Regions from separate parts of the Enterobacter nematophilus genome, predicted to be linked through region 3. Evidence: predicted binding sites of a transcription regulator. Region 3 holds the regulator's gene; each other region holds the start of a gene.
The links. The regulator CRP, encoded in region 3, controls carbon source genes, mostly activating them, when cyclic AMP is high. The targets are predictions, from matches to a motif close to ATGTGANNNNNNTCACAT.

Region 1 (7,834 bases), on a different contig from region 3:
GCGCTGGATATACCGCTTCAGGCGACGGAAAAAACACGTTTCCAGGCATCCTGGAAAGACCTTGCCTGGAAGCAGTGGAAGATGCTGCCGGGCGCGGAGCATTTCAGCGGCAAGCTGGAAGGGAGCGTGGAGAACGGCAGGCTGACGGCGGATATGCACAACGCTAAAATGCCTTACGAGACGGTCTTCCGCGCGCCGCTGGAAATTGAGCAGGGCAGCGCGGTGCTTAACTGGCTCCGTAACGATAAGGGCTTCCAGCTTGATGGTCGCCATATCGACGTTAAAGCCAAAGCGGTACACGCGCGCGGTGACTTCCGCTATTTGCAGCCGCAGGGTGACGAACCGTGGCTGGGTATTCTGGCCGGGATCAGTACCGATGACGGCTCTCAGGCATGGCGCTATTTCCCGGAAAACCTGATGGGGAAGGCGCTGGTCGACTATCTGAGCGGCGCAATTCAGGGCGGTCAGGCGGAAAACGCCACGCTGGTCTACGGAGGTAACCCGCATCTTTTCCCGTACAAACATAATGAGGGACAGTTCCAGGTGCTGGTGCCGCTGCACGACGCCACCTTCGCGTTCCAGCCGGGCTGGCCCGCGCTGAAAAACCTGGATATCGAGCTTAACTTCCTCAACGACGGATTATGGATGAAGGCGGACAGCGTCGCGCTGGGCGGCGTAACGGCCAGCAACCTGACGGCCAACATCCCGGACTACTCAAAAGAGAAGCTGCTGATTGATGCCGACATCAACGGCCCCGGGAAAGCGGTGGGACCGTACTTTGAGGAGACTCCACTCAAAGAGTCGCTGGCGGCGACCCTTCAGCAGCTCCAGCTCGATGGCGATGTGAATGCTCGCTTACATCTTGATATCCCGCTGGACGGTGAGATGACCACCGCCAAAGGTGACGTCCGTCTGAAGAACAACAGCCTGTACATTAAACCGCTTGATAGCACCCTGAAAAATCTCAGCGGACAGTTCAGCTTTGTGAACGGTAATTTGAAAAGCGAGCCGCTTACCGCCAGCTGGTTTAATCAGCCGGTAAATATCGACTTCTCAACAGCCGAGGGGCAAAAGGCTTATCAGGTGGCCGTCAATCTGGGCGGCAACTGGCAGCCGTCGCGTATGGACGTCCTGCCGAAGCCGATTGAGGCGTCAGTGGCGGGCGCGGTCGCCTGGCAGGGCAAAGTGGCCATCGACCTGCCTTATCACGCCGGGGCAAAGTATAAGGTCGACATCACGGGCGACCTGAAGAATATTCAAAGCCAGCTGCCCGCGCCGCTGGATAAACAGGCCGGACAGCCGCTGCCGGTGAAGCTTAACGTGGATGGCAATCTGGAGAGCTTCGCGCTGACCGGAAGCGCGGGCGGAACAAACCACTTTAACAGCCGCTGGCTGCTTAACCGCAAGCTTACCCTCGACAAAGCCATCTGGACGACGGACAGCAAAACCACGCCGCCGTTGCCTGAGCATGCGGGCGTTGAGCTGAATCTCCCGCCGATGGATGGCGCTGAGTGGCTGGCGCTGTTCCAGAAAGGCGTTGGGCAAAACGTTGATGAAGCCGCCCAGTTCCCGCAGATCATTACCGTACGCACGCCGTCGCTGATGCTGGGCGGACAGCAGTGGAACAACCTGAGCATTGTCTCCCAGCCAACCGCTAACGGCTCAAAAGTGGAGGCTCAGGGCCGGGAGATCAACGGCACGCTGACCATGCGCAATAATGCGCCGTGGCAGGCAGCGATCCGCTATCTCTACTACAACCCGGCCGCCGCGAGTAAAGATAAACCGGCGAATACATCCCCACTGAGTAATACCACCCGCGTCGATTTTAGCGGCTGGCCCGATCTGCAGCTGCGCTGCGCGGAGTGCTGGCTGTGGGGGCAAAAGTACGGCCGTATCGACGGTGATTTTGCCATTCAGGGGAATACGCTTAAGCTCTCCGGCGGGTTGATCGATACCGGCTTTGGCCGCATGACGGCGGGCGGGGAATGGGTGAACAAGCCGGGCGAGCAGCGCACGTCCCTGAAGGGCGACATTAAAGGCAACAAGCTGGATGCGGCGGCCAACTTCTTTGGCATCAGCACGCCGCTGCGCGGCTCCTCGTTTAACGTTAATTACGATCTTCACTGGCGCGCCGCGCCGTGGACGCCGGACGAAGCGTCTCTGAACGGTATTCTGAAAACCCACTTTGGCAAAGGTGAAATCGCCGACGTCAGCACGGGGCGCGCCGGGCAGATCCTGCGCCTGCTGAGTTTTGATGCGCTGCTGCGCAAGCTGCGCTTCGATTTCAGCGACACCTTCAGCGAAGGTTTCTACTATGACTCCATCCGCAGTACGGCGTGGATCAAGGACGGCGTTCTGCATACGGACGACACGCTGGTGGATGGGCTGGAAGCGGACATCGCCATGAAAGGCTCTGTCAACCTCGTGCGTCGCGAGCTGGATATGGAAGCCGTGGTGGCGCCGGAAATTTCCGCAAGCGTGGGCGTGGCGGCGGCCTTTGTGGTGAACCCGATTGTCGGTGCGGCGGTGTTTGCCGCCAGTAAAGTGCTGGGGCCGCTGTGGAGCAAGGTCTCCATTCTGCGCTACCGCATTACCGGCCCGGTGGATAAACCGCAGATTAACGAGGTGCTGCGCCAGCCGCGCAAAGATGCACAGCAATGATTTGACGTGGGCTGGTAATTGCCTCACTCTCAATAAATACGATCTTTATACCGCCACGGGCGGCAACGAACGAGTAGCAATACGATGAGTCTGAACCTGGTAAGTGAACATTTGCTCGCAGCGAACGGCCTGAGCCATCAGGACCTGTTCTCCATTCTTGGTCAACTGACCGAACGCCGTCTCGACTACGGCGATCTCTATTTCCAGTCGAGCTATCACGAATCCTGGGTTTTAGAAGACAGCATCATCAAAGATGGCTCATATAACATCGACCAGGGCGTCGGCGTGCGCGCCATCAGCGGCGAAAAAACCGGTTTTGCCTATGCCGACCAGATTAGCCTGGCCGCGCTTGAGCAGAGCGCTCAGGCCGCGCGTACCATTGTGCGCGATACCGGCGACGGTCGCGTGAAAACCCTGGGTGAAGTGCAGCACTCCGCGCTTTATACCAGCATCGACCCGCTGCAGAGCATGACCCGCGAAGAGAAGCTGGACATTCTGCGCCGCGTGGACAAAGTGGCGCGCGCCGCCGACAAACGCGTGCAGGAAGTTTCCGCCAGCCTGAGCGGTGTGTATGAACTGATTCTGGTGGCGGCAACGGACGGTACGCTGGCGGCCGATGTACGTCCGCTGGTGCGTCTCTCCATCAGCGTGCAGGTCGATGACAACGGCAAACGCGAGCGCGGCTCAAGCGGCGGCGGCGGTCGTTTCGGCTATGACTGGTTCCTGGGCGACGTTGACGGCGAAGCGCGCGCTGACGCGTGGGCTAAAGAAGCCGTGCGCATGGCGCTGGTGAATCTTAATGCTGTTGCGGCGCCGGCCGGGACATTCCCGGTGGTGCTGGGCGCAGGCTGGCCGGGCGTGCTGCTGCACGAAGCGGTGGGCCACGGTCTGGAAGGCGATTTTAACCGTCGCGGGACGTCCGTATTCAGCGGCCAGATGGGTCAGCTCGTCTCCTCTGAGCTGTGCACCGTAGTGGATGATGGCACTATGCCTGACCGCCGCGGCTCAATTTCTATCGACGATGAAGGTACGCCAGGCCAGTACAACGTGCTGATCGAAAACGGCGTGCTGAAAGGCTACATGCAGGACAAACTCAACGCGCGCCTGATGGGCGTAGCGCCGACGGGTAACGGCCGTCGTGAATCCTACGCGCACCTGCCGATGCCGCGCATGACCAACACCTATATGCTGCCGGGCAAATCCACGCCGCAGGAGATTATCGAATCCGTGGATTACGGTATCTTTGCGCCAAACTTTGGCGGCGGCCAGGTGGACATCACCTCCGGTAAGTTTGTTTTCTCCACCTCAGAAGCGTATCTGATCGAGAAAGGCAAAGTGACCAAAGCGGTGAAGGGTGCAACCCTCATTGGCTCCGGCATTGAAGCCATGCAGCAGATTTCCATGGTCGGTAACGATCTGAAGCTGGATAACGGCGTGGGTGTTTGCGGTAAAGAAGGCCAGAGCCTGCCGGTTGGCGTGGGTCAGCCAACGCTGAAGGTTGATAACCTGACGGTGGGCGGCACGGCGTAATTTTTCCTCCCCCCCTCACCCTAACCCTCTCCCCAACGGGGAGAGGGGACTGCCCCGTGCGGTCTTTTCCCCCTCGCCCCTTTGGGGAGAGGGCCGGGGTGAGGGAAAAGCCTACTCTTTCCTTCTCCCCCGCATCCCCTGAAACAGCTCCGCCACGTCCACAAAATAGTCCGTCAGATAGTTAATACACACCTGCACCTTCAGCGGCAGCTTGTCCTTTTCGGTATACAGGGCGTAGACCGGGCGCGGATCGGACTGGTAGCGCGGGAAGAGGATCTCCAGCACGCCGCTGTTGATCTCATTGATCACCCACATCAGCGGCACGTAGGCGATCCCGGCGCCGGCCACCAGCCAGCGGGAGATGGTCATCGGATCGTTGGTGACGAACCGGCCTTCTGGCAGAAGCCTGGTGGAGATCCCTTCCGGGGCTATCAGTTCAAACTCATTATCGGGGCGGACGCTGTACTCCAGCCACGAGTGGTTAGCGAGATCGGCAGGTTTCTCCGGCACGCCGTACTGTGCCAGATAGCTCTTCGAGGCGCAGACCACCATCGGCATGCTGCCCAGCCTGCGCGAGAACAGGCTGGAATCCTGCAATGCGCCAACGCGGATCACCACGTCTAATCCATCGGCAATCAGGTCCGGCGCAGGAATGCCCGTCACCAGATTGACGGTAAGCCCAGGGTACTCTTTCAGCATGTCCGCCGTCATGGCAGCGAGAACATTTTGTGCCATAGTTGAAGAACACCCTATGCGCAGGGTGCCGATCGGCGTGTTGTTAAAGGCATAAAGCTGTTCGTGAACATCCTGCACTTCATGCAGCATGCGGCGACAGCCCTGATAGTAAATTTTACCGGCTTCCGTCAGCCCGATGCTGCGGGTGCTGCGGTTGAGCAGCTTAACCTGAAGCTCATCTTCCAGTTTGGACACCGTCTGGCTGATGGATGAGACGCTCATCTGAAGCTGGCGCGCGGCGGCGGTAAAGGAGCCGAGTTCAACCACTTTGGCGAAGACGGACATGCGTTTTAAACGTTCCATTGTTCACTCTGGCTTAAAAGTGATTTAGATCACATATGATAGATAACAGCATAACAGTTACGTTAATATATTATTAATTACATAACGGCTGCACCATTCTCGCCCTGCGTTTCTTGCTCTCCTGCGATGGCGTGCGCTTAAAAATTCTGAAGCCTGCACTCTCTCTTATCAAGGTCAACATGAGTCTGTTTCCCGTTATCGTGGTGTTCGGTCTGTCGTTCCCACCGATATTTTTCGAGCTTCTTTTATCACTGGCGATCTTCTGGCTGGTGCGCAAGGTGCTGGTCCCGACCGGGATCTACGATTTCGTCTGGCACCCTGCATTGTTCAATACCGCGCTGTATTGCTGCCTGTTTTACCTGATATCGCGCATGTTTGTCTGAGGTTGATGTGAAAACGCTAACAAGAAAAATCTCCCGCACCGCCATTACCATGGCGCTGGTTATCCTCGCGTTCATCGCTATTTTTCGCGCCTGGGTTTATTACACCGAATCACCGTGGACGCGTGACGCGCGCTTCAGCGCCGATGTGGTGGCTATTGCCCCCGACGTGGCCGGCCTTATCACGGCGGTTAACGTTCACGATAACCAGCTGGTGAAGAAAGATCAGGTCCTGTTTACCATCGACCAGCCTCGCTATCAGAAGGCGCTGGAGGAAGCAGAAGCAGACGTAGCCTATTACCAGGCGCTGGCCGCGGAGAAACGCCGTGAGGCTGGCCGCCGCAACCAGCTGGGCGTTCAGGCCATGTCCCGTGAAGAGATTGACCAGTCCAACAACGTGCTGCAAACCGTGCTGCACCAGCTGGCGAAAGCGCAGGCAACTCGCGATCTGGCGAAGCTCGACCTGGAGCGTACCGTGATCCGCGCGCCAGCCGATGGCTGGGTGACCAACCTCAACGTCTATGCCGGGGAATTCATTACCCGCGGCTCAACTGCCGTGGCGCTGGTTAAACAAAACTCCTTCTACGTGCTCGCCTATATGGAAGAGACCAAGCTGGAGGGCGTCCGTCCGGGTTATCGCGCAGAAGTCACGCCGCTTGGCAGCAACCGCGTCTTTAAAGGTACCGTTGACAGCGTCGCCGCAGGGGTAACCAACTCCAGCAGCTCTAACGATGCCAAAGGGATGGCGACGGTGGATTCTAACCTGGAGTGGGTGCGTCTGGCGCAGCGCGTGCCGGTACGTATTCATCTCGATGAGCAGCAGGGCAACCTGTGGCCAGCGGGTACCACGGCGACGGTGGTGATCACCGGAGAAAAAGACCGGGATGCCAGCCAGGACTCCCTCTTCCGTAAAATTGCCCATCGCCTGCGCGAGTTTGGTTAATCGCCATGGGTATCTTTTCCATCGCCAGCCAGCACATTCGCTTCGCCGTGAAGCTGGCGTGCGCCATCGTGCTTGCGCTGTTCGTTGGCTTCCACTTCCAGCTTGAAACCCCTCGCTGGGCGGTGCTCACCGCTGCGATTGTCGCAGCGGGCCCAGCCTTCGCCGCGGGCGGGGAACCCTACTCTGGCGCGATCCGCTATCGCGGGATGCTGCGTATCATCGGGACCTTTATCGGCTGCTTCGCGGCGCTGACCATTATTATTCTGATGATCCGCACGCCGCTGCTGATGCTCATGGTCTGCTGCATCTGGGCGGGTTTCTGCACCTGGATCTCGTCTCTGGTGAAAGTCGAGAACTCCTACGCCTGGGGGCTGGCGGGCTATACCGCGCTGATCATTGTCATCACCATCCAAAGCGAACCGCTTCTCGCGCCGCAGTTTGCCGTGGAGCGCTGCAGCGAAATTGTGATTGGTATTGTCTGCGCGATCGTGGCTGATCTGCTTTTCTCTCCGCGCTCGATCAAGCAAGAGGTGGATCGCGAGCTGGACGCGCTGATCGTTGCCCAGTACCAGCTGATGCAGCTGTGCATTAAACACGGCGACAGCGAAGAGGTGGATAAAGCCTGGAGCGGGCTGGTACGCCGTACGCAGGCCCTGGAAGGGATGCGCAGCAACCTCAATATGGAGTCGTCGCGCTGGGCGCGGGCGAATCGTCGCCTTAAAGCCCTCAATACCGTCTCCTTAACGCTGATTACCCAGGCGTGCGAAACCTATCTCATCCAGAACACCCGCCCGGAAGCGGTCACCGATACGTTCCGCGAGCTGTTTGCCGAGCCGGTAGAGACCGTGCAGGACGTGCATAAGCAGCTTAAGCGCATGCGCCGGGTGATTGCCTGGACCGGGGAGCGCGACACGCCGGTAACCATCTATACCTGGGTTGGCGCCGCGACGCGCTATCTGCTGCTGAAGCGCGGTGTAATCAGTAACACCAAAATCAGCGCGGCGGAAGAAGAGGTGCTCCAGGGCGAAGTGGTGATCAAGGCGGAATCAGCCGAGCGCCATCACGCGATGGTCAACTTCTGGCGTACCACGCTTGCCTGCATGCTCGGCACGCTGTTCTGGCTGTGGACGGGCTGGACGTCCGGCAGCGGCGCGATGGTAATGATTGCCGTCGTGACCGCGCTGGCGATGCGTCTGCCTAACCCGCGCATGGTCGCCATTGATTTCCTCTACGGCACCATCGCCGCGCTGCCGATTGGCGCGCTCTATTTCCTGGTCATCAT
Region 2 (7,834 bases), on a different contig from region 3:
GTATAGCGTTATTTACACTTTGCGTTAAGCGCATCGCCGCCTGACTGCTCAAAGAGTCACCATTCAGGTTGATTTTTTTGCCGCTTTATCCTTATTTGCCTGCGCCTTAAGCTCGGCTTTGCGTTTATTCGACATGTCGTTACGGATTTGGGCATGGCTTAGCAGCGCAAAGATAAACGTTCCGCCGCAGATATTGCCTGCCAGCGTCGGAATGGCGAACGGCCAGAAAAAATCGCTCCAGTGAAGCGTGCCGTTAAAGACCAGGTAGAGTATCTCAACGGTACCGACCACGATATGCGTGGTATCCGCCAGCGCAATCAGCCAGGTCATCAGGATGATCACCACGATTTTAGCGCTACCAGCAGAAGGGAACATCCACACCATTGTGGCGATAATCCACCCGGAGATGATGGCATTAGAGAACATTTCGACCGGCGTGTTTTTCATGACATCCATACCGATCTTCACAAACGCGTCCCGGGTGGGCTCATCAAATATCGGCATATATTCGAACGCCCAGGCCGCAATGCCCGTGCCGATAATATTTCCCAGCAGAACCACGCTCCAGAGCCTCATCAATAAACCGAAATTACCGAGGGTAGGGTTTTGCATGACCGGCAGAACGGCGGTCACGGTGTTCTCAGTAAAAAGTTGCTGGCGGGCCATGATGACGATAATAAAGCCGAAGGTGTAGCCGAGGTTCTCCAGTAAAAATCCGCCGGGCACGCCCTCCAGCTGCACATGAAATATCCCTTTCGCGAGCAGCGAGGCGCCCATTGAAAGTCCCGCCGCGATAGCTGACCAGAAGAGGGCCATGGCATCGCGCTCCATCTCCTTTTCGCCGTCCTGGCGTATATGTTCGTGGATGGCCATCGCACGGGAGGGGAGGCGATCCTCATCAATCTCTATCTCCTCACCGCGCGCTTTCTCCTCGCTTTCGATTTCATGTTCCTCATTATTTTCGCCAATTTTGTCTTCATCCACTTCTTTCATATCTGCTCCCGGAGGTTGATCTTTCTTTTAAGCGTAGCGGCTTTTATCGGGATGCCTGTGGGGATGCTCTTAAATTGGCGGGAATGACAACAAAGGTGATACATCTCGTTCAAAGACATTATAAAATTGCCAGCGAAACGAATTCCAAAAGTCCGGCTATGCTGAGATCAGAGTCACGGTGATTACTGCCCGTAATTGTACTCATAGACATCGGTAAACGTGCTGTTACAATCACTTGCACGTTTTCAGACGGAGCGCCAGATGCTCCGTTACGGATGGCAATCAACGATAGCCATACTGCACAGGGAGATATTTATGAAACTTCGGCTGTCGGCGCTTGCGCTGGGCGCGACGATGCTTGTGGGCTGCGCCAGCTCCGGGGAGCAAACGGGACGCTCCGATCCTCTCGAAGGATTTAACCGTTCTATGTATAGCTTTAACTACAACGTGCTGGACCCGTACGTGGTTCGCCCGGTGGCAGTAGCATGGCGCGATTACGTTCCACAGCCCGCGCGTAACGGGTTAAGCAATTTTACCAGTAACCTGGAAGAGCCTGCGGTGATGGTCAACTATTTCCTGCAGGGCGATCCGTATCAGGGGATGGTGCACTTTACGCGCTTCTTCCTGAACTCCCTGCTGGGGATGGGCGGCTTTATCGATGTCGCAGGTATGGCAAACCCGAAACTGCAGCGTGAACAGCCGCACCGTTTCGGCAGTACGCTGGGGCATTATGGCGTCGGTTACGGCCCTTACGTTCATCTGCCGTTCTATGGCAGCTTCACCGTTCGTGATGATGGCGGCGATATGGTGGATACGCTGTATCCGGTTCTGTCGTGGCTGACCTGGCCGCTGTCGATTGGTAAATGGACGGTGGAGGGGATTGAAACCCGCGCGCAACTGCTTGATTCAGACGGCCTGCTGCGCCAGTCGTCCGATCCGTACATTATGGTGCGTGAAGCGTACTTCCAGAATCATGACTTTATCGCCAACGGCGGCAAGCTGAAGCCGGAAGATAATCCAAACGCGAAGGCTATTGAAAACGAACTCAAAGATATTGATTCGGAATAAATAAAAAAGGTGAGCAACGCTCACCTTTTTTGATCCCTGCGCGATTAGAACGCGTAGTTGAAGTTAGTACCGAACAGCCAGGCTTTACCTTCAGAGGTAAACTCGTACGGGCCTTCCTTGAAGGTCACTTTCTGACCATGCATATAAGAAACGCCCGCATCGACAGAAGCATTCTCGTTGAACGCGTAGGTTGCGCCAGCACTCACCCAGAAGCGGTCCTGATCCGGAATGGAGATGGAGCGCTTATCAGCCGGTACCGGGCTATCATCGAATGCGATGCCGGTACGGAACGTCCAGTTGTCATCCATATAATAGGTGGTACCCAACGCAATGCGATAGGCGTCGTGGAAGCTCTCGTCCTTATAGAACAGCGTTTGACCGTTGGTGCCGGTCGCTTTCAGCTCCTGGAACTGGCTCCAGCTGGTATAGGCCAGGCTATAGTGAATAGCCCACTGTGGCGCAACGCGGTTGTAACCGGAGACTTCCCACATTTCAGGCAGATGCAGCGACAGTGAGCCAGGGACAGTTTGACCGGAAGTCCCCCACGGGATAGTGGTGCCCGCGCCTGGAACCAGGTTGTTGACCGGCGCCAGGATGCCGCTCTTGTAATCGCCGTCGAAGTCAATTTTCACTTCGGAACGATAGGTCAGGCCCCAGCGGTTGTTTTTGTCCAGCTCGTACAGGATACCGGCGTTCCAGCCATAGCCCCACTCATCGCCCTTCAGGCTGGCAATTTTGTTGCTGTTTTTCGGCAGGCGAGCCGTTTGTTCACCGGAGTAACGCTCAATTTTTGCATCAGCGTAGACGGCATCAAAGCCCAGGCCGAAGCTCCAGCTGTCGTTCAGACGATAAGCACCGCTCAGGTTCAGGTTCAGCGTTGTCAGGTCTGTTTTACCGCCGTATTCGCCTGCCGGGTAGTTGTTGTTGAACTCGGTAGCAAGGCCATAGTTAGACGTGACGGATGCGCCCCAGCCAAACTGTTCATTGATTGGAGCAACGAAGTGCAGGTTAGGTACCCACGCCGTTGGCGCAATGTTATCTGCTTTCAGGCTCGCACCAGAAGGTGACGTGCCGGAAATGTTGACATCAGGATCGATATACACCGCACCAGCAGAGAAGGTCGGGCGATCGAACATCATGATTAATGCAGGGTTACGGCTTGCGTTACCAGCATCATCAGCGATTGCACCTTCCCCTGAATACGCACGGCCAAGGCCAGAGGAAGAAAATTCGTTTAGCTGAAAGCCCGCTGACCAGGCGGAAGTAGAGACGATTGCCACTGCGACTGCCAGCGCAGTCTTGTTGAACAGGGTTTTCTGGCTCATGACCATAACCTCATTGAGTTATTTTTATTCAATAATTGTTACATACCGTAACAGGAGCGCGAAGTGTAGGGTCTGAGGTATGACAGACAAATCAGACCAGTGGCCAGAGTATAGGTCCGACCAGCCTGAATGTTGCAAGTTTGTTTATTAATATTTTCAAACATGTTTCTTGAAACGAGATCTGGTTGGCAAAATTGTGACCATCGCGGCTCACTCAAAAGGGTGGTTTTTGTTTTAGATCATTTTTTAGTGTGATATCGGTCACTTATCCGATTTTGCGCCATTAACGGCTGGAGAGAGCCAGCGCTGGGGCGTAAAATATCAGCATCGTGTTTATCTCGCGCTCTGCGCGAATACAGAGGAAATTGAGCTATGAGTAAATGCAGTGCTGATGAAACCCCGGTTTGCTGCTGTATGGATGTTGGCACCATCATGGACAACACCGATTGCACCGCGTCTTACAGCCGTGTGTTCACCAACCGCGCCGAAGCCGAAGAGACGCTGGCCGCGCTGAGCAAGCGCGCGCGTGATGTGGAGTCCGATCCGTGTGAAATCAAATCTACCTTCACGGAAGTGGACGGTGGCGTGAAGCTGGATATCGACTTTGTGTTTGCCTGCGAAGCTGAAACGCTGATTTTCCAGCTGGGTCTGCGTTAATTCCTGCGGTCTGGTGCCCTCATCCCAACCCTCTCCCACGTGAGAGGGCGCAAGCACTAAAAACGGTAACCTACGGGTTACCGTTTTGCTTTTATCCTCGGCATTTTCTTTTTCTTCTCTGTGTTTTACCTCGCATTTTTATGCTTCCCTGATTGGCTGAATGTAAAAAAATGGTTAAGACTGTTATCAGGTCAGACCACTTCATGTTCATGTAAAATTTTTTCACAGGGGAAGGTTATGAGTCAGGCATTACCGCTAATCACCCGACAAGGTGACCGCATTGCCATTGTCAGCGGTCTGCGTACGCCGTTTGCGCGTCAGGCGACGGCGTTTCACGGTATACCGGCTGTCGATCTGGGGAAAATGGTAGTGGGTGAGATGCTGGCTCGCAGCGAAATTCCGCCTGAGGTCATCGAGCAGCTGGTCTTCGGCCAGGTGGTGCAGATGCCTGAAGCCCCCAACATTGCGCGGGAAATTGTTCTCGGTACCGGCATGAACGTTCATACCGATGCCTACAGCGTCAGCCGCGCGTGCGCGACCAGCTTCCAGGCGGTGGCAAACGTGGCGGAAAGTCTGATGGCGGGCACCATTCGCGCCGGGATCGCAGGCGGCGCCGATTCTTCCTCCGTACTGCCGATTGGGGTCAGTAAAAAGCTGGCCCGTATTCTGGTGGATGCCAATAAAGCCCGCACCACCGGTGCGAAGCTCAAACTCTTCTCGCGTTTACGCCTGCGCGATCTCATGCCCGTGCCGCCTGCCGTAGCGGAATACTCCACCGGCCTGCGCATGGGCGATACCGCCGAGCAGATGGCGAAAACCTACGGTATCACCCGCGAGCAGCAGGATGCGCTGGCGCATCGCTCGCATCAGCTGGCTGCGAAAGCCTGGTCGGAGGGCAAACTCACCGACGAGGTCATGACCGCCTACACGCCTCCCTATCGAGAGCCTCTTACAGAAGACAACAATATTCGTGGCACCTCGACGCTGGCGGATTACGCCAAACTGCGCCCGGCGTTTGACCGCAAACACGGCACCGTGACGGCGGCCAACAGTACGCCGCTGACCGATGGTGCTGCTGCGGTGATCCTGATGACGGAGTCGCGTGCCAAAGAGCTGGGCATCACGCCGCTGGGCTATTTGCGCAGCTATGCCTTCACCGCCATTGATGTCTGGCAGGACATGCTGTTAGGTCCGGCGTGGTCCACGCCGCTGGCGCTGGATCGCGCGGGGCTGACGCTGGCGGATTTAACCCTGATTGATATGCACGAAGCCTTTGCCGCGCAAACCCTCGCAAACGTCCAGCTGCTGGCAAGCGAGCGTTTTGCGCGCGACGTGCTGGGCCGCGCCCATGCCACCGGCGAAGTGGATCAGAGTAAATTCAACGTGCTGGGTGGTTCTATCGCCTACGGCCATCCGTTTGCAGCCACGGGCGCGCGTATGATCACCCAAACATTACACGAGCTACGCCGCCGCGGCGGCGGGTTTGGTCTCGTCACCGCCTGCGCGGCGGGCGGTCTTGGCGCAGCAATGGTTCTGGAGGCTGAATAATGGATATGCCATCTGCATTTAATCTGACGGTTCGCCTCGATAACGTCGCGATTATCACTATTGATGTGCCTGATGAAAAGATGAATACCCTGAAGGCTGAATTTGGCACTCAGGTTCGCGCCATGCTCAAGCAGATCCGCGAAAATAAAGCGATTCGTGGTCTGGTTTTTATCTCGGCCAAGCCGGACAACTTTATTGCCGGGGCCGATATCAACATGATCGCCCGAGCGAAAAGCGCCCAGGAAGCAGAAGACCTGGCGCGTCAGGGCCAGCAGGTAATGGCTGAAATCAACGCCCTGCCGGTCCCGGTTATTGCCGCGATCCACGGTGCCTGCCTGGGGGGCGGGCTGGAGCTGGCCCTGGCCTGTCACAGCCGTATCTGCACCGACGATGCGAAAACCGTTTTAGGGTTGCCGGAAGTGCAGCTAGGCCTGCTGCCGGGATCGGGTGGAACACAGCGTCTGCCGCGTCTGGTTGGGGTTAGCACTGCCCTGGAGATGATCTTAACCGGCAAGCAGCTACGCCCCCGTCAGGCGCTGAAAGTGGGGTTGGTTGACGACGTCGTTCCGCACACCATTTTACTGGACGCTGCCGTTGAACTGGCGCTGAAGGGACGTCAGACAAAACGTCCTCTCCCCGTGCGCGAGCGCGTGCTGGCAGGGCCACTGGGGCGCGCGCTCCTGTTCAACATGGTGGGCAAAAAAACCGAGCAAAAAACCAAAGGCAACTACCCGGCGGCAAAGCGCATTCTGGAAGTGATTGAAACAGGGTTGTCGCAGGGAAGCAGCAGCGGCTATGCCGCTGAAGCTAAAGCTTTTGGCGAACTGGCGATGACGCCGCAGTCGCAGGCGCTGCGCAGCATCTTCTTCGCCAGTACTGAGGTGAAAAAAGACCCGGGCAGCGAGGCAGAGCCTGCTCCGCTGCGCGCCGTTGGCGTGCTGGGCGGTGGGCTGATGGGCGGCGGCATCGCGTTTGTTACCGCCAGCAAAGGCAAATTGCCCGTGCGTATCAAAGACATCAACGCGAAGGGCATCAACCACGCGCTGCAGTACAGCTGGCAGAACCTTGATCGGAAGGTCAAACGCCGCCATATCAAGGCAAGCGAGCGTGATAAAACCCTGGCGACGATCTCCGGCACGACGGATTACAGCGGTTTTGCGCACCGGGATCTGGTGATTGAAGCCGTATTTGAAGACCTGGCGCTTAAGCAGCAGATGGTGGCTGACGTGGAGCAGCACTGCGCGCCGCACACCATTTTCGCCTCAAACACCTCGTCTTTACCAATTGGCGATATCGCGGCGAAAGCTGCTCGTCCGGAGCAGGTCATTGGTCTGCACTTTTTCAGTCCTGTCGAAAAAATGCCGCTGGTGGAGGTGATTCCGCACGCCACGACCAGCCCGCAGACCATCGCCACCGTGGTGAAGCTGGCGAAAAAACAGGGTAAAACCCCGATTGTGGTCGCGGACAAGGCTGGCTTCTACGTCAACCGTATTCTGGCACCCTATATCAACGAAGCGATGCGGCTGCTGACGGAAGGGGAGAAAATCGAGCATGTCGACGAGGCGCTCGTAAAGTTTGGCTTCCCGGTCGGCCCAATCCAACTTTTGGATGAGGTGGGAATAGACACCGGCACTAAAATTATACCTGTGCTGGAAGCCGCATATGGCGATCGTTTTACCCCGCCTGCAAACATTGTTTCTGCAATTTTGAAGGACGATCGCAAAGGCAGAAAAAATGAACGCGGTTTCTATCTTTACGGCGCGAAAGGGCGTAAAAGCAAGAAACAGGTCGACCCTTCGGTTTATGGGCTTATTTCGGCCACCGGTCAGGGAAAACTGTCTGCCGTTCAGTGCGCTGAACGTTGCGTCATGATGATGCTCAATGAAGCGGCGCGCTGCTTTGGTGAACAGGTGATCAAAAGCGCGCGCGACGGCGACATCGGCGCGGTATTTGGTATTGGTTTCCCGCCGTTCCTTGGCGGCCCGTTCCGTTACATGGACACTCTCGGCGCGGGTGAAGTGGTTGCCATTCTGCAACGTCTGGCCTCGCAATACGGTCCGCGGTTTACACCGTGTGACGAATTATTGCAGATGGCGGAGCGGGGCCAGACATTCTGGCCTGCAAGGGAAACTGATTTCGTAAACTGAAGTCAAAGAAGGGTAAATCCTGAGGTGAATGAACCTGTTCTGGCGATTTTGTAAACAGAGATTGACTATACTTACGCCATTGAGGTAAAAAACAGC
Region 3 (7,834 bases):
CAGGATGTGTTCCTGTTTGATCAGGCGCGGGTCGCGGGTAAACAGCGGTTCGATAAAGAACGGCTTGTCGGCCACCACCACGTAGTCAATCCAGGAGCCTGGGATATCGACGCGCGGCAGGTCGCACTCGTCGTCCACCAGCTCGTTTACCTGTGCGATGACGATCCCATCGTGGAACGCGGCGGCCTCTACCAGCGCCGGGGTATCTTCGGTGCTCGCCCCGGTGTAGAGATTGCCTTTACGGTCTGCTTTAAACCCGGCAATCAGCGCCACGTTTGGTGAAAGGTCGACGTAGAGACGTGAATACAGTTCGATATAGGTATGAATGGCGCCGATTTCGAGTTGACCATCCTCCAGCAGCTGGGAGATTCGCAGGCTCTGCGTGCCGGAGAAGGAGAAGTCCAGCTTACGGGCAATGCCCTTCTCAAAGATATCCAGATGTTCACTGCGGCCAACGCTTGGCATGATCATGTGCAGGTCATGCACGATTTGCGGGTTCACTTCGGCCAGCGAGCGGGAAAGAAAATCCGCCTGCTTCTGGTTGTTGCCTTCCAGAACGACCTTATCGCCTGGTGCGATCAGTTTTTCCAGCATGGCGACAAGGTCGCCGGTTGGCAGAACCTTGCCCTGCACCGGTACGGAAGCCAGACGACGCGCTTTTTCGCTGCGTCGGGTGTTCCATTGCCGGGTGGGTATTTGCCCAGATAACATTATTAACCTCCTGATTCAGCACATCATTTTGATTTGCTTAACGCTGAGTAAAGTCTGCACCCTGGCGGAAAAGGCATCAATTAAGCGTAGAGAGGAATCATTAGCCTGAGAGTAATAATCAAGGTAAATATTTGTGATCGGGATCAGTTCATGGTTCGGAAAACCAGGCTAAACGGGGTACAATTCGGAAGGTATAGTAAATTTCTGACAAGAATCAGCATCGCCCTTATGACCCAAATCATTCCCTCAGACTTCGACTTTGCGGCCGAAGACAGCACCGAGTTCGTGCCCATGCGCGGCGTGGCTAACCCCCACCTGCAAACCATGCTGCCGCGCCTGATTCGCCGCAAGGTGCAGTTCACTCCGCACTGGCAGCGGCTGGATTTGCCGGACGGTGATTTTCTGGATCTCGCCTGGAGCGAAGATCCCGAACAGGCGCGCCATAAACCCCGCCTGGTGGTGTTTCACGGTCTGGAAGGCAGTCTGCACAGCCCCTATGCACATGGGTTAATCCAGGCGGCAAAAGCGCGCGGCTGGCTCGGCGTGGTGATGCACTTTCGAGGATGCAGCGGTGAGCCGAATCGCCAGAAACGCATCTATCACTCGGGTGAAACCGAAGATGGCACCTGGTTCTTGCACTGGCTGCGGGATAATTTCGGCACCGTGCCGACGGCGGCGGTGGGCTATTCGCTCGGCGGAAATATGCTGGCCTGCCTGCTGGCCAAAGAGGGCGACAGCGTACCGCTGAATGCCGCCGTCATTGTCTCCGCACCGTTTATGCTGGAGCAGTGCAGCTACCACATGGAAAAAGGCTTTTCTCGCGTCTATCAGCGCTATCTGCTCAACCTGCTGAAAGCCAACGCGGCGCGCAAGCTGAAGGCCTATCCGGATACCCTGCCGGTAAGCCTGCGCCAGCTGAAAAAGGTGCGCCGCATCCGCGAGTTTGACGATCTGATCACCGCCAAAATTCACGGCTTCGCCGATGCTATCGACTATTACCGACAGTGCAGCGCTATGCCGCTGCTCAGCAAAATCACGCAGCCGACGCTGATTATTCACGCTAAAGATGACCCGTTCATGGATCATCATTCTATTCCCGCACAGGAATTCCTGCCTGACAACGTTCACTACCAGCTGACCGAACATGGCGGCCACGTGGGTTTCATCGGCGGCACGCTGCGCAGGCCGAAAATGTGGCTGGAAGCGCGAATTCCTGACTGGCTTACTCCTTATCTGGACGGTGCAAAATGATCATTCCCTGGCAGGATCTGGCTCCCGAAACGCTCGATAATCTGATTGAAAGCTTTGTATTACGCGAAGGCACCGATTATGGTGAACATGAGCGTTCGCTTGAGCAAAAGGTCAACGATGTAAAACGCCAGCTGAAAAGCGGCGACGTGGTGCTGGTGTGGTCAGAACTGCATGAGACGGTCAATATCATGCCCCGCAACGCGTTTCACGGCTGATCTTCCAACCTTTTCAGTCAGGGAGTTGCTATGTCTGCCAGACATCCCATTATTGCCGTTACGGGCTCGAGTGGTGCGGGAACCACCACCACCAGCCTCGCTTTTCGCAAGATTTTCGCCCAGCTGAATCTCCGTTCGGCGGAGGTCGAAGGCGACAGCTTTCACCGCTATACGCGGCCTGAGATGGACATGGCGATCCGCAAGGCGCGCGATCTGGGTAAACACATCAGCTACTTCGGCCCGGAAGCCAATGATTTCGGCCTTCTGGAGCAAACCTTCCGCGAATACGGGCAGAGCGGTACCGGGCAGTCCCGCAAATATCTGCACACCTACGATGAAGCCGTACCGTGGAACCAGGTGCCGGGCACCTTTACCCCCTGGCAACCGCTGCCGGAACCCACCGACGTGCTGTTTTATGAAGGACTGCACGGCGGCGTGGTCACGCCTCAGCACGACGTGGCGCGCCATGTGGATCTGCTGGTCGGTGTGGTGCCGATCGTTAACCTGGAGTGGATCCAGAAGCTGACGCGTGACATGAGCGAGCGCGGCCATTCGCGCGAGGCGGTGATGGACTCGGTAGTGCGCTCCATGGAAGACTACATCAATTACCTCACGCCGCAGTTCTCCCGAACCCACATTAACTTCCAGCGCGTGCCGACGGTGGACACCTCCAATCCGTTCGCGGCGAAAAGCATCCCGTCGCTGGATGAGAGCTTTGTGGTGATCCACTTCCGCAATCTTGACGGCATTGATTACCCCTGGCTGCTGGCGATGCTGCAGGGCTCATTTATTTCGCACATGAATACGTTAGTGGTGCCGGGCGGAAAAATGGGGCTGGCGATGGAGCTCATCATGACGCCGCTGGTTCAGCGACTGATGGAAGGGAAGCAGATTCCGTAAACATGTTCCCTCTCCCCGTGGGAGAGGGTTAGGATGAGGGCATCAACACGCACGATGCCCCATGAATCACGCCTCGATCACTTCATACGAATGGGTGATTTTTACCGCTTTCTCCAGCATTAACGCCACAGAGCAGTATTTCTCGGCAGAGAGATCCACCGCGCGTGAAACCGCCGCGTCTTTCAGCGCTTTCCCGGTAACAACAAAGTGCAGATTAATGTGGGTGAACAGGCGCGGCGCCTCTTCGCGACGTTCTGAGGTGAGTTTAACCTCGCAATCCGTCACGTCATGACGACCTTTTTGCAGAATCGACACCACGTCGATCGCGCTGCATCCACCTGCCGCCATCAGCACCATTTCCATTGGGCTCGGCGCTTTATCGCCGGAGTTACCATCCATCAAAATCTGGTGTCCTGACGCGGACTCGCCCAGGAACGTTAAACCTTCAACCCACTTCACGCGCGCTTGCATATTCATTAACTCCAACGTTGCATTTTTGGTGACAGATTACGCGTGCGTTACATTTCTCGCAATGGAAGGCGACCTGCATCATGCTGAAGCGAGACACCAGGAGACACGCGGCGAAAGCTATGCTAAAACACTCAGGATGCTACAGTAATACATTGACGTTACACATGTATGCAGAGGACATCAAACTTTACTGGCTGCGAAACGTTACGACAGCCGACTTCCCAGGGTATGGGTAAGAATTCGATTGCAACCCCAGAGTCCGGATGCATCTGATGACTCTGGTGACAGCTTATAACAGAGGATAACAGCGCATGGTGCTTGGCAAACCGCAAACAGACCCGACTCTCGAATGGTTCTTGTCTCATTGCCACATTCATAAGTACCCATCGAAGAGCACGCTGATTCACCAGGGTGAAAAAGCGGAAACGTTGTATTACATCGTCAAAGGCTCGGTGGCAGTGCTGATCAAAGATGAGGAAGGCAAAGAGATGATCCTTTCTTATCTGAACCAGGGCGATTTTATCGGTGAACTGGGCCTGTTTGAAGAAGGCCAGGAACGTAGCGCCTGGGTTCGTGCAAAGACAGCATGTGAAGTGGCTGAAATTTCTTATAAGAAATTCCGTCAACTGATTCAGGTAAACCCTGACATCCTGATGCGTCTTTCTTCCCAGATGGCGCGCCGTCTGCAGGTGACGTCAGAGAAAGTGGGTAACCTCGCCTTCCTGGACGTGACCGGCCGCATCGCGCAGACCCTGCTGAACCTGGCGAAACAGCCAGACGCGATGACCCACCCGGACGGCATGCAAATTAAAATTACCCGTCAGGAAATTGGTCAGATCGTCGGTTGCTCCCGCGAAACCGTGGGCCGTATCCTGAAAATGCTGGAAGATCAAAACCTGATCTCCGCCCACGGTAAAACCATCGTGGTTTACGGAACCCGTTAATCCTGCTCAAACGGCGTGCCATCGCGAGGTGTCACGCCGTTTTTGTCTCTTTTCCCCATGTGGCGCAGGCTGATATATCACCCGGAAGTTAACTACGCACTGCGACAAACGCTGGTGTTGTGTCTTCCCGTGGCCGTGGGCCTGATCCTGGGACATCTTCAGCAGGGCTTGCTGTTTTCCCTCGTGCCCGCCTGCTGCAACATTGCCGGTCTGGATACGCCCCATAAACGCTTTTTCAAACGCCTGATAATTGGCGGTTCGCTGTTTGCAGGCTGTAGCCTCGCGGTGCAGCTTCTGCTGGCTCGCGATATTCCCCTGCCGCTGATCCTGACCGTGCTGGCGATGACCCTCGGCGTCACCGCCGAAATCAGTTCGCTCCATGCCCGTCTGCTTCCCGCGTCACTCATTGCGGCCATCTTCACCCTGAGCCTCGCCGGGAATATGCCCGTGTGGGAGCCGCTGCTGATCTACGCCCTCGGCACGCTGTGGTACGGGCTGTTTAACTGGTTCTGGTTCTGGCTGTGGCGGGAGCAGCCGCTGCGCGAATCGCTGAGCCTGCTCTACGTGCAGCTTGCGGATTACTGCGAAGCCAAATACACCCTGCTCACCCAGCATACCGATCCGGAAAAATCCTTACCGCCGCTGCTGACGCGCCAGCAAAAGGTGGTGGATCTGATAAGCCAGTGCTATCAGCAGCTGCATATGCTCGCCGCCAACAAGAACCACGAATATAAACGGCTGCTGCGCACCTTCCAGGTGGGGCTGGACCTTCAGGAGCATATCTCCGTTAGCCTTCACCACCCGCAGGAGGTGCAAAAGCTGGTTGAGCGCAGCCATGCCGAAGCGGTGATCCGCTGGAACGCGCAGACCGTCTCCGCGCGCCTGCGGGTGCTGGCCGATGATATTCTCTACCACCGTTACCCCACGCGCTTTAACATGGACAAACAGCTCGGCGCGCTGGAGAAAATTGCCCGCCAGCACCCGGATAACCCGGTCGGCCAGTTCGCTGCCTGGCACTTCAGCCGCATCGCCCGCGTGCTGCGCACCCAGCGACCGCTTTATCCCCGTGACCTGATGGCGGATAAACAAAAACGTCTGCCGCTGCTGCCGGCGCTGAGAAGCTACCTGTCTCTGAAATCTTCCGCCCTGCGCAACGCCGCAAGAATTAGCGTCATGCTCAGTATCGCCAGCCTGATGGGCATAGCGCTCCACCTGCCGAAACCGTACTGGATCTTAATGACCGTGCTGTTTGTTACCCAGAACGGCTATGGCGCCACGCGAGTGCGCATTCTGCACCGGGCAGGCGGCACGATGGCGGGGCTGATCATTGCGGGCGTGACGCTGCACTTTCACGTGCCAGAGGGCTATACCCTGGCAGGCATGCTGGCGATCACCCTGGTAAGCTATCTCATCATTCGCAAAAACTACGGCTGGGCGATGGTGGGCTTTACGGTGACGGCGGTATACACCCTGCAGCTGCTTACGCTTAACGGCGAACAGTTCATCGTTGCCCGGCTGATCGACACGCTGATTGGCTGCCTGATCGCCTTTGGCGGGATGGTCTGGCTGTGGCCGCAGTGGCAGAGCGGGCTGCTGAGGCAGAACGCCCACGACGCGCTGGAAGCCGATCAGCAGGCCATTCGTCTGATCCTGAGCGACGATCCGCAGCCTTCCCCGCTTGCTTACGAACGTATGAAGGTCAACCAGGCGCATAACGCCCTGTTCAACTCGCTGAATCAGGCGATGCAGGAGCCGGGCTTTAACTCACACTATCTTGCAGACATGAAGCTGTGGGTGACGCACAGCCAGTTTATCGTCGAGCACATTAACGCCATGACGACGCTGGCGCGCGAGCACACGATGCTGACGCCGGATCTGGCGCAGCGCTATTTGCAGTCCTGTGAAATTGCCCTGCAGAGGTGTCAGCAGCGTCTGGAGTATGACGCGCCGGGCGAGTCGGGCGACTCGAACATTCTGGAAGCACCGGAGACGCTGACCCACGGGCCGATGAGCACCCTGGAGCAGCATTTGCAGCGCGTGCTGGGGCATCTGAACACCATGCACACCATTTCGTCGGTGGCATGGCGTCAGCGCCCGCATCACGGCATTTGGTTAACGCGGCGGTTAAAGCGAACCGAGTATTAGCCTTGAACGATCTTCGCGACCGCCGCGGCAAAGCGGGCTAACCCGTCTTCAATATCTTTCTCTTCCACCACCAGCGACGGCGCAAAGCGCATCACGTCCGGCCCAGCGTTGAGCACCATGACGCCTTCGTGGGCGGCAGCGTGCAGGAAATCGCGCGCGCGGCCTTTGTACTGCGGCTTCAGCTCCGCACCAATCAGCAGCCCCATGCCGCGGATCTCGCTGAAGACGTCGTACTTATCGTTAATCTGCTGGAGATGCTTCACAAACAGCTCGCGCTTCGCGCTTACACCGTTTAGCACCTCAGGGGTGTTGATGATGTCGAACGCGGCACCTGCCACGGCGCTCGCCAGCGGATTACCGCCGTAGGTGGAGCCGTGAGACCCGACGTGGAACGCGGAGGCAATCTCCTGCGTCGTCAGTACCGCACTCACCGGGAAACCGCCGCCGAGCGCTTTGGCGCTGGTCAGAATATCCGGCGTCACGCCGTAGTGCATGTAGGCAAACAGCTCTCCGGTACGCCCCATCCCGCACTGCACCTCATCAAACACCAGCAGCGCCTTATGCTCGTCGCACAGTTCGCGCAGCCCTTTCAGGAATTCCGGGGTTGCTGCGGTCACGCCGCCTTCGCCCTGAATCGGCTCCACCACGACCGCGCAGGTGTGGTCGTCCATCACCGCTTTCACCGCGTGCAGATCGTTAAACGGCACGTGGACGATGTCGGCCGGTTTTGGGCCAAAGCCGTCGGAATACTTCGGCTGGCCGCCAACGGAGACGGTAAAGAAAGAGCGTCCGTGGAAGGCGTTATGGAAGGCGATGATTTTAGTTTTGTACGGGCTATGGCGCGTGGTGGCGTAGTAGCGCGCCAGCTTGAAGGCGGTTTCGTTCGCTTCGGTGCCGGAGTTCATAAACAGCACGCGCTCGGCAAAGGTGGCATCAATGATCTTACGGCCCAGGCGCAGCGCGGGTTCGTTGGTGAATACGTTGCTGGTGTGCCACAGGGTTTCGCCCTGGGTTTTCAGCGCCTCCACCAGCGCAGGATGGCAGTGACCCAGCGCCGTGACCGCAATACCGCCCGCGAAATCCACGTACTCCTTGCCCTGCTGATCCCAGACGCGGCTGCCTTTCCCCTTCATCGGGATAAACTCAGCCGGTGCATAAATCGGCAGAATCACTTCATCGAATGTCGCGCGGGTAATT
Region 4 (7,834 bases), on a different contig from region 3:
GAAACCGGCGAACGAGTTTGTCGGCTCGTTTGTCGGTCAGGACCGCACGCTGAAGCGCCTGCTGCTGGTCTCCGCGGGCGACGTCACCGACCAGCAGCCAACCATTACGGTGCGAGGCTCTACCCCGCTTCCTGACGCGTTTGCCACCATGGACGATAACGATATTCGGGCGATTACCGTGGTTGACGAGCACGGCAAGCCGCTGGGCTTTGTGAAGCGTCGCGAAGCGCGCAACGCCAGCGGTACCTGCGCCGACATCCTGCATCCGTTCCGCATGACCGGCAAGGCCGAGGACAACCTGCGCGTGGTGCTTTCCCGTCTGTATGAGAGTAACACAAGCTGGATGCCGATCGTGGACGAGGACGGGCGCTACAACGGCGAAATTTCGCAGGACTATATTGCCGAATACCTGAGCTCAGGGCGTACGCGCCGGGCGCTGAATATTCACAGCGACAGTTAATTTTCCGGCCGGGCATCGCCCGGCTTTTTCGCACGCATACCTTTTGCTAACCCCGCGATTTCCCGCCACAATATTGTATCGTCCCCGTTTAATTGCGACCCATGCAACGTCTTCACGTTTACCCCGACATCCGCGCGATGTTTCGCCGGCTGCTGATTGCCACCATTACCGGCGTGCTCGCCGCGCTGGCCGTTGCGGTGTTCCGCCACAGCATGTACCTGCTGGAGTGGCTGCTTCTGAGCAACGACAGCGGCAGCCTGGTGAATGCCGCCGCGTCGCTCTCTCCCTGGCGACGCGCGCTAACGCCTGCTCTTGGAGGGCTAGCTGCCGGATTGCTGCTCTGGGGATGGCAGCGCCTGACCGCCCAGCGTCCCCACGCGCCGACCGATTATATGGAAGCGCTGGAGACCGGCGACGGTCAGTTTGACTACTGCGCCAGCCTCGTTAAATCCCTTGCTTCGCTGCTGGTCGTTGCCAGCGGAAGCGCCATCGGTCGCGAAGGAGCCATGATCCTGCTTGCCGCCCTCGCCGCCTCCTTTTTCGCCCGTCGTTTTACGCCCAAATCCGAATGGAAGCTCTGGATCGCCTGTGGCGCCGCCGCCGGGATGGCCAGCGCCTACCATGCTCCCCTGGCCGGCAGCCTGTTCATCGCTGAGATTCTGTTTGGCACGCTAATGCTAGCCTCGCTCGGCCCCGTGGTGATTGCGGCGGTGGTCGCGCTTCTCACCACAAAACTCCTGGCACCGGGTGCCGGTACGCTCTACGAGGTCCATCTGAGCGGCATCCTCACCGCGACAGATTATGCTCTGCTGGTCGCAATGGGCCTGCTGGCAGGCCTCTGCGGACCGCTGCTGATGTGGCTAATGGCGTTCAGCCACGGGCTTTTTCTGCGCCTTAAGCTTTCGCCGCCGTGGCAGCTGGCGCTCGGCGGCTCGATCGTCGGGCTGCTTTCTCTTCTGACGCCGAAGGTGTGGGGGAACGGCTACAGCGTGGTTCAGGCTTTTCTTCTCGCCCCGCCGCTGCTCTCGGTGATTGCCGGGGTGTTTATCTGTAAATTGCTGGCGGTGCTGGCAAGCAGCGGTTCGGGGGCGCCGGGAGGGGTGTTTACGCCTACGCTGTTTGTCGGTATGGCTACGGGGATGCTGTTCGCGCAGCTTTTCGCGCTGTGGCTGCCGGGTTCTGAGACGGCGATGCTGCTGGGGCTGGCCGGGATGGCAACGCTGCTCGCCGCGACCACGCATGCGCCCATTATGTCGGCGCTGATGGTCTGTGAAATGACCGGGCAGTATTTTTTACTGCCCGGTTTACTGGTCGCCTGCGTGATGGCGTCCGTACTGTCGCGAACGTTACGCCACGACTCGATCTACGGTCAACACGCCACCGAGGGCAGAGAGATCGATGTACTGCGCTAGCTCGCGCTGCTCGGCGCGAGGCAGATAAGGCAGCTCGCCCACCAGCGGGCCGGGCAGCTTGGTGCTCAGCACGTCGATGATTTCAGCGTAGTGCGCGAGGCCCGGATTAATGCGGTTTGCCACCCAGCCAACCAGCGGCAGGCCGTCATTGGCAATCGCCTGCGCCGTCAGCAGCGCGTGGTTGATGCACCCTTCCTGGATACCCACCACCATCACTACCGGCAGCTGCTCCTGCACGACCCATTCAGACAGCGGGCGCAAATCATTCATCAGGCTGCGCCAGCCGCCCGTCCCTTCGACCACCACGTGATCGACCTGCTCGCTCAGGTTCGCCAGGCCGTCGGACAACAGGGGGTAATTGATCGGGCCGCTGTGCGCCACGCTGCTCTCCTCTTCGCTTAACGCAATAGGATTGACCGCGTGATAAGGCAGTTCCAGCGACGAGACGCTTTGCAGCACCAGGGCGTCTTTATTTCGCAATCCCTCTGGCGTCTCTTTACTCCCTTTTGCGACCGGTTTGTACCCTGCGACGCGTTTACCGCTTGCTGCCAGAGCCTGCAGCAATGCGCGGGATACAACGGTCTTGCCGACAGAGGTATCTGTACCAGTAACAAAGAAACGCTTAAGCATGACTCACTCCACCTCTTGGGTATGCTTCGAAAATATCAACCAGGTAAATAATTCAGTGGAGGAAGTCTACGGGATGCGTGCGCTACCCGGCTTGAGATAGCGCAATTTTTCTTACATCTGCGGAAAAGAGTTAACCCTGCAACAGGCGGATAAGCAGCGAGCCGTTGTACATGGCATCTTTGACCAGCGCCGCGCCGGCCATCGTGCCCTGGTTGGAAAACTGGGTACTTTCTACCGCAATATTTCTGCTGTAGGCGGGGAGCGACTGCTGCTGAATACAGGCCGTAATCGCCGGGAAAAGGATCTCCGCCGCCTGGCTGAGCGGTGAGCCAATCAGGATTTTTTGCGGATTGAAGAGGTTCACCATAATCGCCAGAATGCGGCCTACGTTATTTCCCACTCCGGTAATAATGTCCTTCGCCAGCAGATCCCCCTGACGCGCGGCGGCGCAGAGGGAATCCACCGTTAAGGGCTGGCCGTGAAGCGAGGAGCTCATGGACTGGCTGAGCCTCACCTGCGCCAGTTCGAGCACGCTTTCCACGCTGGCGATCGTCTCCAGACAGCCATGGTTCCCGCAGTAGCAGCGCTTACCGTACGGGTCGACCTGGGTGTGGCCAATTTCCACCAGGCTGCTGCTTCCGGCGTGGAGGAGCCGTCCGTCGGTGATCACCCCCGCCCCGACGTTATGATCGATGACCACCTGAATCACGTCCCGGGCACCGCGCGACGCGCCAAACAGCGCTTCCGCCATCGTCCAGGCGCTGATGTCGTGCTGAATATAGACCGGCACGCCGGTATGGTTTTCCAGCACTTCGCCCAGGGGCATCTCTTTAACATCGTCGTAAAACGGCATGCGGTGAACAATACCATTTTCGGTATCAATAATGCCGGGCATGGTGATGGCAATCGCCGTTAAGCGTTCAAGCCGCTGCTGATGGCGGATAAAGAAGCGATCGATATGGGAGACAATCGCATCAAGAAGCGGTTCCTCGGCGTTGAGCGGCAGCTCAAGCCGGTCTTCCACCACCAGCTTGCTGCTGAGGTCGCGCAGCGCAAGGAAGATCTCTCCGCGGCTGATGCGCAGCGAGAGGTAGTGCCAGGCTTCGGTCTCGACCACCAGGCCAACCGCCGGACGACCACGGCTGCCCGGCTCCTGAATTTCCGTCTCCTGGACCAGGTGCGCTTCCAGCATTTCGCGGACAATTTTGGTGATACTGGCGGGTGCCAGCTGTGCCAGGCGCGACAGATCGATACGCGAAACCGGACCAAGCTGATCAATCAGGCGATACACCGCGCCAGCGTTGGTCTGCTTAATCTGATCAATATGCCCTGGCTGACTATCAGCAACCACCTCGTACTCCCTTATTTTCGAGCTTCGAAATAAACTTTTGGCTATGGTGAAGCACTTCCATGGGTGTCGTCAAATATTTACTTAGCCATGTGATTTACCGCACATTTTTACCCGTTTTTCCCGGGAAATATCAGACCGCGGAGGCCTGGATTAACCGCTGTTTGAAGCGCTGCGCAGCATGACTCTGTTCGCGATGTTTTGACCACACCAGCCACATCTCCGAAACGGCATCCTCCTCGGCAATGGCCACCCAGCGCATTTCGCGCAGCTGTACCCGCTTAAAGGAGGCCGGGAGTATCGACACCCCAAGCCCGGCGGCGACCAGGCCGATAATGGTCATCGCCTCTCCCACCTCCTGGGTGATGACCGGGGCAAGATCGTAGCGGCGCATCAGCCCCAGAATATCGTCATACAAGCCCGTCCCGACCTGCGGGTCAAAAAAGACAAACGGCTCTTTTGCCAGCTCTGCCAGCGAAACCGCCGGACACGACGCCAGCGGGTGGTCGTTCGGGATCATGGCCATCAGCGGTTCGCGCAGGATCACCTCCCACGCCAGGGTGTCCGGCAGCTGGGTATTACGCATCAGCCCCAGATCGAGCGCGCCTTCGTTCAGCGGCGCAATCTGCTCGCGGGTATTAATTTCGCGCGTCTGAATATGCACGTCCGGAAAATGACGGCGGAATGACGATAGCGTCTGCGAGACGGCGCTGATAAACGGCGCGGACGAGGTAAACCCGATCCGCAGCTCTCCGGCTTCCCCAAGATAGAGCCGTTCCGCCCGGGCAGCGGCGTCGTCGACCATGCTCAGGATTTGCCGGCTGTCGATCAGAAACTGCTTACCCGCCGCCGTTAGGCTCACGCTGCGGTTGGTGCGGGCCAGAAGACGCGCCCCGACCTGCTGCTCGAGGATTTGAATCTGCTGGCTTAAGGGCGGCTGAGAAATATTCAGCCGCGCCGCCGCGCGGCCAAAATGCAGCTCCTCGGAGACGGCGACAAAGTAGCGAAGATGACGCAGCTCGATATTCATATTTTTAAAGTATCATTTGAGATTATTAATATATTAGACAGAATATTTACATTTTCCTACCCTGAACGTGTGGTCATACCCGTCACCAGAAATCACGGGGATGTTTAAGCAAGGAAACTGTGTGAGTCGTACATCTACCATTGATATCGATCCGGCCAGAGATATTAATGATTTGCCTGTAGCATCGCAGCCGGTTCAGTTCATCAAACGCGGTACCCCCCAGTTTATGCGCGTCACCCTGGCGCTCTTTTCCGCCGGTCTGGCAACGTTTGCCCTGCTCTACTGCGTTCAGCCGATCCTGCCCGTGCTCTCCCACGAGTTCGGCGTATCGCCCGCCAGCAGCAGCGTTTCGCTTTCCATTTCAACCGGGATGCTGGCAATTGGCCTGCTTTTTACCGGTCCGCTATCCGACGCCATTGGCCGTAAACCGGTGATGGTAACCGCCCTGATGCTGGCCTCGGTCTGTACGTTACTCTCCACGATGATGACCAGCTGGCACGGCATTTTGGTGATGCGCGCGCTGATCGGGCTATCGCTCAGCGGCGTGGCGGCAGTCGGGATGACCTATCTCAGCGAGGAGATCCACCCGAGCTTCGTTGCCTTTTCGATGGGGCTGTACATCAGCGGGAACTCGATTGGCGGCATGAGCGGGCGTCTGCTGAGCGGGGTGTTTACGGACTTCTTCAGCTGGCGCATTGCGCTGGCGGTGATCGGGTGCTTTGCGCTGGCATCGGCCCTGATGTTCTGGAAAATCCTGCCGGAGTCGCGCCATTTTCGCCCGACCTCTCTGCGCCCGAAAACGTTGTTTATCAACTTCCGCCTGCACTGGCGCGACAAAGGTTTACCGCGACTGTTTCTGATGGGATTCCTGCTGATGGGTTCCTTCGTGACGCTGTTTAACTATATTGGCTACCGGCTGATGCTCTCGCCGTGGCATCTGAATCAGGCCGTTGTGGGTTTGCTTTCCGTGGCCTATCTCACCGGCACGTGGAGCTCGCCGAAAGCCGGAGCGATGACGGCGCGCTTTGGCCGCGGGCCGGTGATGCTGGTTTTTACCGCGGTGATGCTGCTCGGCCTGCTGCTGACGCTCTTCTCTTCCCTGTGGCTTATCTTTGCCGGGATGCTGCTCTTCTCCGCAGGGTTCTTCGCCGCTCACTCGGTCGCCAGCAGCTGGATTGGCCCGCGCGCGCGTCGCGCCAAAGGACAGGCATCGTCGCTGTATCTGTTTAGCTATTATCTGGGCTCAAGCATCGCCGGGACGCTGGGCGGCGTGTTCTGGCATCACTACGGCTGGAACGGCGTGAGCGGGTTTATCGCGCTGATGCTGTGCGCGGCGCTGCTGGTGGGAGCAAGTCTTCATAAGCGTCTGAGATAGTAAGGGACTGATGCCCGGTAAGACGAGCGATCCCGATAAACGGCACCAGCGTACTGGTGCCGTTTCACGTTCAGGAATCCCAGGCCTGCTCTATCTTACCGGCTTCAAACTGCGGAGGCGGTTTTCGGAAGCGGCGCGTTAGCCATGCCAGGTAAAGAACCCCCAGTGCCGCCCAGATGAGGCCAAGCGTCAGGGACGTCGCTTCGAGGTTTATCCACAGCACGCCGACCGTTGCGGCACCAATGAGGGGCAGCAGGAAATAGTGGAGCCGATCTTTCCACGTTTTGTTCAGCCCTTTACGCCGCCAGAAATGGTTGTACACCGAGAGATTAACAAACGTAAACGCCACCAGCGCGCCAAAGTTGATCAGCGCCGTCGCGGTCACGAGATCAAAGTACAGGGCCGACAGCGCCACTATCCCTACCATAATGACGTTCAGGGCCGGCGTGCGCCACTTCGGATGCACGTAGCCAAACACCCGCTCCGGGAAGACGTTGTCACGCCCCATCACGTACAACAAGCGTGAGACGCTGGCGTGCGAGGCCAGGCCTGAAGCGAGCGTATTCACAAAGGTGGTGCACAGAAACACCGACTGGAAGAGCTTGCCGCCCACGTACAGCGCAATTTCCGGCAGCGCGGCGTCCGGGTTCTTGAAGCGCGCGATCGTCGGGAAAAAGAGCTGCATGAAAAACGAGGCAATAATAAATATCAGCCCGCCATACAGTGCGGTCAGGAAAATGGCTTTGGGAATAACCCGCGCCGCGTTTGGCGTCTCTTCCGACAGCGTGGTGACCGCGTCAAAGCCGAGGAAAGAGAAGCAGACGATCGTCGCGCCGGTAATAATCGGGATCAGGTGTGCGTTCTCGCTGATAAACGGCTGGAGCGACCAGACGGTGCCAACCCCCTCACCCTTGTGCAGGCCATGCACCACGAGTATGACAAACACCACCATGATGGCGATCTGCACCAGCACAAACAGGGTGTTAAAGTTGGCGACCAAATTAACGCTCTTCAGGTTCGCCAGCGTCAGGATCGTCACAAACCCCACCACCCAGACCCACGGCGGGACTTCCGGGAACAACGCGGAAAGGTAGATCTTCGCCAGCAGCACGTTAATCATCGGCAGGAAGAGATAGTCCAGCAGCGATGACCAGCCGACCATAAACCCCAGGTGGGGGCCGATCGATTTCTGCGTGTAGGTGTACGCAGAGCCCGCTTCCGGGAACTGTCGCACCAGCTTGCCGTAGCTGATGGCGGTAAACATGACGCCCGCCAGCGCCAGAAGATATGAGGCAGGCACGTGGCCATTGCTGATACCGGACACAATGCCGAAGGTATCAAACACGGTCATGGGAGTGAGGTAAGCCAGCCCCATCATGACCACCTGCCAGAGCTTGAGGGAACTGCGCAGCCGGGTTCTTCCGGCCATGCCCGGCGAGTCAAGAGACGTGTTAGTCGCCATAAACCGTCCCCCCCATGCTTACCGTGGTTTGCAATTGCGTTGACCTTAACGCAAACCTGCTTAGCAAAGGGGGAAGTTGTAAAGAACATACGCGATCGTACCAGCGCAGCATCTCTG

Region 1: aaeR (HTH-type transcriptional activator AaeR) is a predicted target of CRP. The motif match lies at 5,247-5,264, and genes of this name have one in related genera.
Region 2: OSH03_RS06875 (YfcZ/YiiS family protein) is a predicted target of CRP. The motif match lies at 3,636-3,653, and genes of this name have one in related genera.
Region 4: mlc (sugar metabolism global transcriptional regulator Mlc) is a predicted target of CRP. The motif match lies at 3,941-3,958, and genes of this name have one in related genera.

Annotation. Positions count from the first base shown of each region.
Region 1 covers NZ_JAPKNE010000003.1:31,942-39,775, forward strand. The annotation lists gene yhdP (AsmA2 domain-containing protein YhdP) at 1-2,661, shown strand, start outside; gene tldD (metalloprotease TldD) at 2,746-4,191, shown strand; gene aaeR (HTH-type transcriptional activator AaeR) at 4,303-5,229, opposite strand; gene aaeX (p-hydroxybenzoic acid efflux pump operon protein AaeX) at 5,409-5,612, shown strand; gene aaeA (p-hydroxybenzoic acid efflux pump subunit AaeA) at 5,620-6,552, shown strand; gene aaeB (p-hydroxybenzoic acid efflux pump subunit AaeB) at 6,558-7,834, shown strand, end outside.
Region 2 covers NZ_JAPKNE010000002.1:20,920-28,753, forward strand. The annotation lists gene OSH03_RS06860 (formate/nitrite transporter family protein) at 64-993, opposite strand; gene mlaA (phospholipid-binding lipoprotein MlaA) at 1,309-2,061, shown strand; gene fadL (long-chain fatty acid transporter FadL) at 2,106-3,386, opposite strand; gene OSH03_RS06875 (YfcZ/YiiS family protein) at 3,759-4,043, shown strand; gene fadI (acetyl-CoA C-acyltransferase FadI) at 4,281-5,591, shown strand; gene fadJ (fatty acid oxidation complex subunit alpha FadJ) at 5,591-7,738, shown strand.
Region 3 covers NZ_JAPKNE010000008.1:19,465-27,298, forward strand. The annotation lists gene mdcA (malonate decarboxylase subunit alpha) at 1-711, opposite strand, end outside; gene OSH03_RS17975 (hydrolase) at 940-1,962, shown strand; gene OSH03_RS17980 (YheU family protein) at 1,959-2,177, shown strand; gene OSH03_RS17985 (phosphoribulokinase) at 2,208-3,077, shown strand; gene OSH03_RS17990 (OsmC family protein) at 3,144-3,548, opposite strand; gene crp (cAMP-activated global transcriptional regulator CRP) at 3,860-4,492, shown strand; gene OSH03_RS18000 (YccS/YhfK family putative transporter) at 4,550-6,637, shown strand; gene argD (bifunctional acetylornithine/succinyldiaminopimelate transaminase) at 6,634-7,834, opposite strand, start outside.
Region 4 covers NZ_JAPKNE010000001.1:466,463-474,296, forward strand. The annotation lists gene osmV (osmoprotectant ABC transporter ATP-binding protein OsmV) at 1-460, shown strand, start outside; gene clcB (voltage-gated ClC-type chloride channel ClcB) at 562-1,872, shown strand; gene bioD (dethiobiotin synthase) at 1,807-2,502, opposite strand; gene mlc (sugar metabolism global transcriptional regulator Mlc) at 2,633-3,853, opposite strand; gene OSH03_RS02165 (LysR family transcriptional regulator) at 3,984-4,880, opposite strand; gene OSH03_RS02170 (MFS transporter) at 5,002-6,255, shown strand; gene OSH03_RS02175 (APC family permease) at 6,326-7,717, opposite strand; gene OSH03_RS22145 (YmjE family protein) at 7,707-7,834, opposite strand, start outside.